One region of the Mesorhizobium erdmanii genome, then DNA from elsewhere that is predicted to be linked to it. Evidence: riboswitches for the same ligand, from Rfam matches in the RefSeq annotation. Region 1 holds a riboswitch; the other holds the start of a gene.
What was found. A riboswitch is a leader RNA that binds a small molecule or an ion and turns the genes downstream of it on or off. The one in region 1 is predicted to bind S-adenosylmethionine.

Region 2: linked by a shared signal. The riboswitch ahead of EB233_RS31355 (O-succinylhomoserine sulfhydrylase) and the one ahead of metX (homoserine O-acetyltransferase MetX) in region 1 are both predicted to bind S-adenosylmethionine.

The regions. Positions count from the first base shown of each region.
Region 1 covers NZ_CP033361.1:1,609,147-1,613,354, reverse strand. The annotation lists gene EB233_RS07790 (prephenate/arogenate dehydrogenase family protein) at 1-425, opposite strand, end outside; gene hisC (histidinol-phosphate transaminase) at 445-1,554, opposite strand; SAM riboswitch at 1,691-1,768, shown strand; gene metX (homoserine O-acetyltransferase MetX) at 1,876-3,045, shown strand; gene metW (methionine biosynthesis protein MetW) at 3,104-3,718, shown strand; gene EB233_RS07770 (DUF1330 domain-containing protein) at 3,733-4,053, opposite strand.
Region 2 covers NZ_CP033361.1:6,535,154-6,539,361, reverse strand. The annotation lists gene EB233_RS31360 (ceramide glucosyltransferase) at 1-522, shown strand, start outside; gene EB233_RS31355 (O-succinylhomoserine sulfhydrylase) at 549-1,739, opposite strand; SAM riboswitch at 1,796-1,873, opposite strand; gene EB233_RS31350 (2'-deoxycytidine 5'-triphosphate deaminase) at 2,013-3,107, shown strand; gene araD1 (AraD1 family protein) at 3,260-4,208, opposite strand, start outside.

The DNA.
Region 1 (4,208 bases):
AACAGATCGGCAAAGCCGGCATCCGGTCCGGATTTTTCCGTACCGGCCAGCGGATGTCCGGGGATGAAATGGACGCCGCCAGGCACATGCGGCTGCATTTGCGCGATGACCGAGGCCTTTGTCGAGCCGACATCGGTAAGAATCGCACCCTGCTTCAGCGCCGGGGCGATTTCCTGCGCCACCGCCCCCGATGAGCCGACCGGCACCGAGACGATGACCAGATCGGCGTCGCGAGCCGCTTCCTTCGCATCCGTCGTGTAGGACGAGCCCAGTCCAAGCTCCCGCGCCCGCGCCAGCGTCGCGGCGCTGCGGGTGGAGATGGCCACGTGGCCTGCCAGGCCTTCGCGGCGGATGACGCGGGCCAGCGACGAGCCGATCAGGCCGATGCCGACCAGCGCGATCTTTTCAAACATCGGTGATGTCATGGTGCGGCTTTCGGGCGTTCTAGCTTTTCAGGAATGTCGTCAGCGCGGCGACGACGCCGCGATTGGCCTCTTCGGTGCCGACGGTCATGCGCAGCGCGTTGGGGAAACCGTAGCCAGAAACGCGCCGCAATATATAGCCGCGCGCCGTCAGGTAATCGTCTGCCGCCGCCGCCGAATGCTTCTGGTCGTTGGGAAAATGGATGAGCAGGAAATTGCCGACGCTCGGCGTCACCCGCAATCCGAGCCCGGTCATCTCCGCGCTCAGCCAGGCAAGCCAGGTCTCGTTATGCGCCACGCTACGCTCGACATGGGCCCGGTCGCGGATCGCGGCGATACCGGCCTCGATCGCCGTCGCATTGACGTTGAAGGGACCGCGTACGCGGTTGATGGCGTCGACGATGTGCATGGGTCCGTACATCCAGCCGATCCGCGCCCCGCCGAGGCCGATCTTGGAGAAGGTGCGGGTCATGACCACATTCTCGGCGCTGCCGGCCAGTTCGATGCCGGCTTCATAATCGTTGCGGCGGACATATTCGGCATAGGCCGCGTCGAGCACCAGGAGCACGTTGCGGGGCAGGCCGGCATGCAGGCGGCGCACCTCCTGGAACGGCACATAGGTGCCGGTCGGATTGTTGGGATTTGCGAGAAACACGATTTTCGTACGCGGCGTGACGGCGGCCAGGATCGCATCGATATCGGCGCGCTCGTCGGTCTCCTTGACCACAACCGGCACCGCGCCTGCCGACTGTATGTAGATCTTGTAGACCATGAAGGCGTGTTCGGTGAACACGGCCTCGTCGCCAGGGGCGAGATAGGTCTGAGCCAGAAGACCGAGGATCTCGTCGGAACCGTTGGAACAGATGATGTTCTGCGCATTGAGGCCATGCACCTCGGCGATCGCCTCGCGCAGCCGCCTGGCGGTGCCATCGGGATAGATGTCGAGCTTTCCAGCAATCTCCCGCGCGGCCTCGATCGCCTTCGGTGACGGACCGAGCGGATTCTCGTTCGACGACAGCTTGTAGACCTTGGCGACGCCGGCCGGCGCCGTGCTCTTGCCGGGCACATAGGCGTCGATGTCCATGATGCCCGCGCGCGGGGTTGGACGTGCCTGATCCGGTGTCTGTGTCATTTTCCGTAAAATCCGTCGAAATGCCCCCATCTGGAGGCCGCAGCGGAAATACAAGCCATGGGCGGCAATGTCGAGAGGTGGCAGTGGGGCCAGCAGACGGCATTGACGACGGAGCGGACGAGTTCTAGAAGAACAATGACAGTCCCGTGGTGATTTGGCCGGTCGGCTTGCAGCCACGTTAAACAATTCGCTAAAGGGCCGTTTGCGTGACGTAACCGGCTTTGCGAATGGCAATGCCGGTTTTTTTATTGTCCGCTGCCGGCCGGACGACGCATCGGCGGGCGATCTGTCGGCTGATACGATGCAGCAAGTGAGACGAGAATGGCCGCTCCGCGTGCAGGAAAGACCAACAACGAGGCCGACCAGCCGTCGAGCCCGGTGTTGCGCTTCGGGCGCGACAAGCCGCTCAAGCTCGACGCCGGCACGCTTCTGTCGCCGTTCCAGATCGCCTACCAGACCTATGGCACGCTGAACGATGCCCGCTCCAATGCCATCCTCGTCTGCCACGCATTGACCGGTGACCAGCATGTCGCCAGCACCAACCCGGTGACCGGCAAACCGGGCTGGTGGGAAGTGCTGATCGGCCCCGGCAGGATCATCGACACCAACCGTTTCTTCGTCATCTGCTCCAACGTCATCGGCGGCTGCCTCGGCTCCACCGGGCCGGCCTCGACCAACCCCGCCACCGGCAAGCCCTATGGGCTCGACCTGCCGGTCATCACCATCCGTGACATGGTGCGCGCGCAGCAGATGCTGATCGACCATTTCGGCATCGAGAAACTGTTTTGCGTGCTCGGTGGCTCGATGGGCGGCATGCAGGTGCTGGAATGGGCGTCGAGCTACCCCGAGCGCGTCTTTTCGGCGCTGCCGATTGCCACCGGCGCCCGCCATTCCTCACAGAACATCGCCTTCCACGAGGTCGGCCGACAAGCCGTCATGGCCGATCCGGACTGGCATGGCGGCAAATATTTCGAGCACGGCAAGCGCCCGGAAAAGGGCCTGGCGGTGGCCCGCATGGCTGCCCACATCACCTACCTTTCCGAGGCCGCCCTGCACCGCAAATTCGGCCGCAATCTGCAGGACCGCGACCACCTGACTTTCGGCTTCGACGCCGACTTCCAGATCGAGAGCTATCTGCGCCATCAGGGCATGACCTTCGTCGACCGCTTCGACGCCAACTCCTACCTCTACATGACGCGGTCGATGGACTATTTCGATCTCGCCGCCGACCATGGCGGCAGGCTGGCGGACGCCTTTGCCGGCACCAAGACCCGTTTCTGCCTGGTGTCGTTCACATCGGACTGGCTGTTTCCGACCGAAGAAAGCCGCTCCATCGTGCATGCGCTCAACGCCGCCGGCGCATCGGTATCCTTCGTCGAGATCGAGACCGACCGCGGCCACGACGCCTTCCTGCTTGACGAGCCGGAACTGTTTGCCGCCATCAAGGGCTTCATCGGCTCGGCGGCTCGCGCCAGGGGGCTGAGCGCATGACCCGGGAAAGTCGCGGACTTGTCCGTCCAGGATCACGCCCCATCCAGGAGGCGACATCATGAGTGTCAACGGCAGCCAGCGCGTCGATCTCGAGGTCGTCGCCAACCTCATCCCACCGCAGTCGCGCGTGCTCGACGTCGGGTCGGGCGACGGTTCATTGCTCGAATTGCTTCAGGAGACCAAGCAGGTCGACGGCCGCGGGCTTGAATTGTCGCAGCGTGGCGTCAACGAATGCGTTGCGCGCGGCCTCTCGGTCATCCAGGGCGACGCCGACAAGGATCTCGAATTCTATCCCGACAAGGGTTTTGACTTCGTCGTCCTGTCACAGACCTTGCAGGCCACCCGCAATCCGAAGCTGGTACTCGACGAACTGCTCCGGATCGGCAATCGGGCAATCGTGTCCTTCCCCAATTTCGGCCATTGGCGGGTGCGCCTGTCGCTGTTCGTCAACGGCCGCATGCCGGTAACGAAGGACCTGCCCTATTCCTGGTACGACACGCCCAACATCCATTTCTGCACCATCCGCGATTTCGTCAATCTGTGCGAGGAACTCGGCGCGACGGTGGAAAAGGCAACCGCGCTCGATGCCGCCGGCCAGAAGATCGGCCTGTCCATGCCCTGGTGGTTCTGGAACTTCTTCGGCCAGCAGGCGGTGTTCCTGCTGAAGCGATAGGCGCATCGGCCAACCTATCGCAGAACATCCGTCGCCTTGTGCGGATGCTCGACGCCGTCGACCATGATGACGACGGAGTCCGAGTTATCGGTGCGCAGCGAGAGGATCGCCTGATACGCGGGCGACCCATACCAGCCGCGCATCCGTCGCCGATCGGGGAACTCGATGATGATCAGATGACCCGGCCATTCGTTCTCGACCGCCTCGACATCGCCGCCATGGACGAGGAAGCGGCCGCCGAAAGGTTCCAGCGTGGCATCGATCCTGTGCAGATATTCGACGATCTGCGGACCCATCGTGACTTGGCGCATATGGGCAACGGCGTAGGCGGTCATGACGCAACTCCTTTGTCGATCGAAGCCGATTTACCGGCTCGATGGACGCAATGTGCCAGGGGACAGGAGGGAGTGCGATTACGCGAGAGGTAATGGAAAAGGCGCGACAGCAACCCGCACGAAGACACGCGACCGCACGGAGTTCGGCCCGCAGC
Region 2 (4,208 bases), 1.7 Mb from region 1:
ATGCTGGATGCCAATGGCGGTATCCGCGCGCTGGCCGCCGAAATCGCCGAGGACGCGGCCGCGACCAAGCTGGTCAATGGGCTTGGCCTGCGCGTCAATCTCGTCGCCGCGCCCTTCGAGCAGCCGCTTGGCCGGCGTAGGTTTGGCGAGATCTGGTCGCGCCAGGCCCGCTGGGCGCGCCTGCGCCGGGTCACCTTCCCGCTGTTCTTCGCGCCCGAAATCCTCACCGGCGCGGTTGTGCCGCTGGTGCTTGCGCTGGTTGCGGCGGCAAGCGCCGGCCTCAGCCTCCCGTTCACGGCCATCGCCGTGCTGGTGGCCTTCTACCTTCCGGAATGCGCGCTGGCCTGGTCCAAGGGCTGGTACCTGTCGCCGCGCATGGTCGCGGCGATCATGGTACGCGACCTGATCTTGCCGGCGATGTGGGCACGCGGCTGGCTCGGCGGTGCCGTCGACTGGCGCGGCAATGCGATGACCATAGGCACCAAGGCCGCCGAACTGGAAGAGACGCCATCGCGCGCTTGATTGCCGCGCGGCGCGGCCTGGCAACCCTACTTGGCGGCCTGCAATGCCTGCGCGATGTCCTCCAGAAGGTCGTCGGTGTCCTCCAGGCCGACCGACAGCCTGAGCGTCCCAGCCCCGATGCCGAGCTCGGCGCGCGCCTCGTCGCTCAAATTCTTGTGCGTCGTCGTCGCCGGATGGGTGATCAGGCTCTTGGCATCGCCGAGATTGTTGGAGATCAGCACGATGTCGAGCGCGTTTTGCACGGCGAAGGCCGTCTGCTTGCCGCCCTTGACGTCCAGGCAGATCAACGTCGAACCGCCGGACATCTGCTTCTTGACGATATCGGCCTGCGGATGGTCGGCGCGGCCGGGATAGATGACGCGGGCGATCTGCGGTTGCCCGGCGAGGAAGTCGGCGATCTTAGCCGCGCTCTCCGTTTGCTGGCGCACGCGCACCGGCAGCGTCTCCAAGCCCTTCAGCAGCGTCCAGGCATTGAACGGCGACAGGCTGGGGCCGGTGTGGCGGAAATAGTCGTGCAGGTTCTCGTCGATCCACTTCTTGTCCGACAAGATGACGCCACCGAGGCAACGGCCCTGGCCATCGATGTGCTTGGTCGCCGAATAGACGACGATGTGGGCGCCAAGCTGCAACGGCTTCTGCTGCAGCGGGGTGGCGAAGACATTGTCAACGACAAGCCGCGCGCCGATCGAATTGGCGAGCGATGCGACAGCGGCGATGTCGACCACTTCCAGCGTCGGGTTGGTCGGGCTTTCCAGGAAGAACAGCTTGGTGTTCGGCCTGACCGCCTTTTCCCAATTGGCGATATCGGTGCCATCGACCAAGGTCGCCTCGATGCCGTAGCGCGGCGCCAGCGTGTCCACCACCCAGCGGCAGGAGCCGAACAACGCGCGCGCCGCCACGATATGGTCGCCGGCCTTGACGCTGCACAGAAGCGCCGCGGTCACCGCCGCCATGCCCGATGCCGTGGCGCGTGCGTCCTCCGCGCCTTCCAGCGCGCACATGCGCTTCTCGAACATGTCGACGGTCGGATTTGCGTAGCGCGAATAGATGAAGCCAGGTTCCTCGCCCTTGAAACGGGCTTCGGCCGCCTGCGCCGTTTCATAGACATAGCCCTGGGTCAGGTACATCGCCTCGGAGGTCTCGCCGAATTGGGAACGCAGGGTTCCGCCATGCACGAGGGCTGTTTGAGGCTTCCAGTTGCGCTTCTTGCTGCTCATCGCTTTTGTTCCAGACACAAAAAAACCGGCCGCGAAAGTCGCAACCGGTCCATACGGCCTCGCGGCCAACGGTCCTTTAGCGACTTGTTTAACGTGGCTGCAAGCCGACCGGCCAAATCACCACGGGATAACGACCCTTTAGACCCGTACCACGCTTGCGTCAATTGCCGGCTTCATTAAGAGGTTTGTACCAGGCAGGTTCCGCAAGAGTGTCCAGCGGTTTTGCGGCAAGAACCTGCCACAAAGAGACCGGCCTTCGAGCGGAGCCAGACTTTGCGGCAGACAGGCATTCTTCCCGATCAGGACATTTCGGCGCTGTTCCAGTCCGGCGCGCTGAAGTCGCCGCGCGCGCTCGATGCCGACCAGATCCAGCCGGCGAGCCTCGATCTCAGGCTCGGCGACACGGCCTTCCGCGTACGCGCCTCCTTTCTGCCCGGCCCCGATCATCGGGTTGTCGACAAACTCGACCGGCTGAAGCTGCATGAGTTCAGCCTCGCCGATGGCGCCGTGCTGGAAACGGGTTGTGTTTACATCGTGCCGCTGCTGGAAAGCCTTGCGCTGTCGTCGACCGTGTCCGCTTCCGCCAATCCGAAGAGCTCGACCGGACGGCTCGACATCTTTACCCGTGTCATGACCGACCGTGGCCACGAGTTCGACAAGATCGCCGCCGGCTACAACGGTCCCCTCTACCTCGAAGTCAGCCCGCGCACGTTTCCGATCGTCGTGCGCACCGGCTCGCGCCTGTCGCAGATCCGCTTCCGCACCGGCAACGCCCTGCTCTCGGAAGCCGAACTGCATGAATTGCATACCGCGCAGATGCTGGTCGCGACCGAGCCGCCGAATATTTCGGGCGGTGGCATCGCGCTGTCGATCGACCTCAAGGGCGACAGTGACGGGCTGGTCGGCTATCGCGGCAAGCATCACACCGGCCTTGTCGATGTCGACAAGCGCGCGGCGCAGGATGTCGTCGATTTCTGGGAGCCGATCCACAAGAGCGGCGCCGGCGAACTGGTGCTCGATCCCGACGAATTCTACATCCTCGTCAGCCAGGAAGCGGTGCATGTGCCGCCGCTCTACGCCGCCGAGATGACACCCTTCGATCCGCTGGTCGGCGAATTCCGCGTCCACTATGCCGGTTTCTTCGATCCGGGCTTCGGCCATTCGGCGTCAGGCGGCACCGGCAGCCGGGCCGTGCTCGAAGTGCGCAGCCATGAAGTGCCGTTCATCCTCGACCATGGCCAGATCGTCGGACGGCTGGTCTACGAGCATATGCTCAAGCGGCCGCAGGCGCTCTACGGCACCGATCTCGGCTCCAACTACCAGGCGCAGGGCCTGAAGCTCTCCAAGCATTTCCGCGCGGCGCGCTGAGGTCCTAGTAAGAGAGATGCCCGGCAAGGCAGAAGGGAGCGCGGTCCCGCCGCCCCGTTCTCCGTCATTCTAGGGTCTGCGCGCGTCGCTTCGCTCCTTGCTCCGCCCTAGAATGACGAATGGATCGGCTGCGAACTCCCCTCTGGCCCGCCTCACAGCGCCTTCACCACCACCTTCACCGGCTTTTCGATCTCGAGCGGATTGCGCAGCGGCAGGCCGAAATCCCCGGCCTCTATCTCGAACATATCGCCGGCCTCGGTCTTGATGCCGTCGGCGAACGACAGCGTCGCCGTGCCGAACATGTGTACGTGCACGTCGCCCGGCTGGCGGAAGGCCGAATACTTGAAATGATGATGTTCGAGATTGGCGATGGTGTGTGACATGTTGGCTTCGCCCGACAGGAAGGGCTTTTCCCATAGCGTGTTGCCGTCACGCACGATGCGCGAAGTGCCCCTGATATCGGAAGGCAGGTCGCCGATCAGGATCTCCGGTCCGAACGAGGCGTTGCGCAGCTTGGAATGGGCAAGGAACAGATAGTTCACGCGCTCGGTCACATGGTCGGAAAATTCGTTCGACAGCGTAAATCCGACACGAAAAGGCGCGCCGTCATCGCCGATGACATAGATGCCGGCGATCTCGGGTTCTTCGCCGGCGTCCTTGGCGAAGGCCGGGGACAGGAGTGCGGCACCCGGCGCCACGGCCATGGTGCCGTTGCCCTTGTAGAACCACTCCGGCTGCACGCCGATCTGGCCCTTGGCGGGCTTGCCGCCCTCCAGTCCCATGCGGAACATCTTCATGGAATCAGTGAGCTGCTCCTCGCCATCGGTGCTGAGCTTCTTGTGCATGGAATCGCGCGTCGCCGCCGAGCCGAGATGCGTCAGTCCGGTGCCGGTGAGATGCAGGTGGGCCGGATCGGGGTGATTGATCGGCGACAACAGTCGCCCCTTTTTGTAGGCGGCATCGAGATCGATCGTCTCGCCGAGCCCCTTGCGCTCGATCAGGGTGGCAAGGCCGACGCCCGTGCGGGCGGCTTCCATCGCCAGCGAATAGACGCTGCGGGCGCCGTTGATGATCCGGGTCTTGCCGCCACTGCGGGCAACG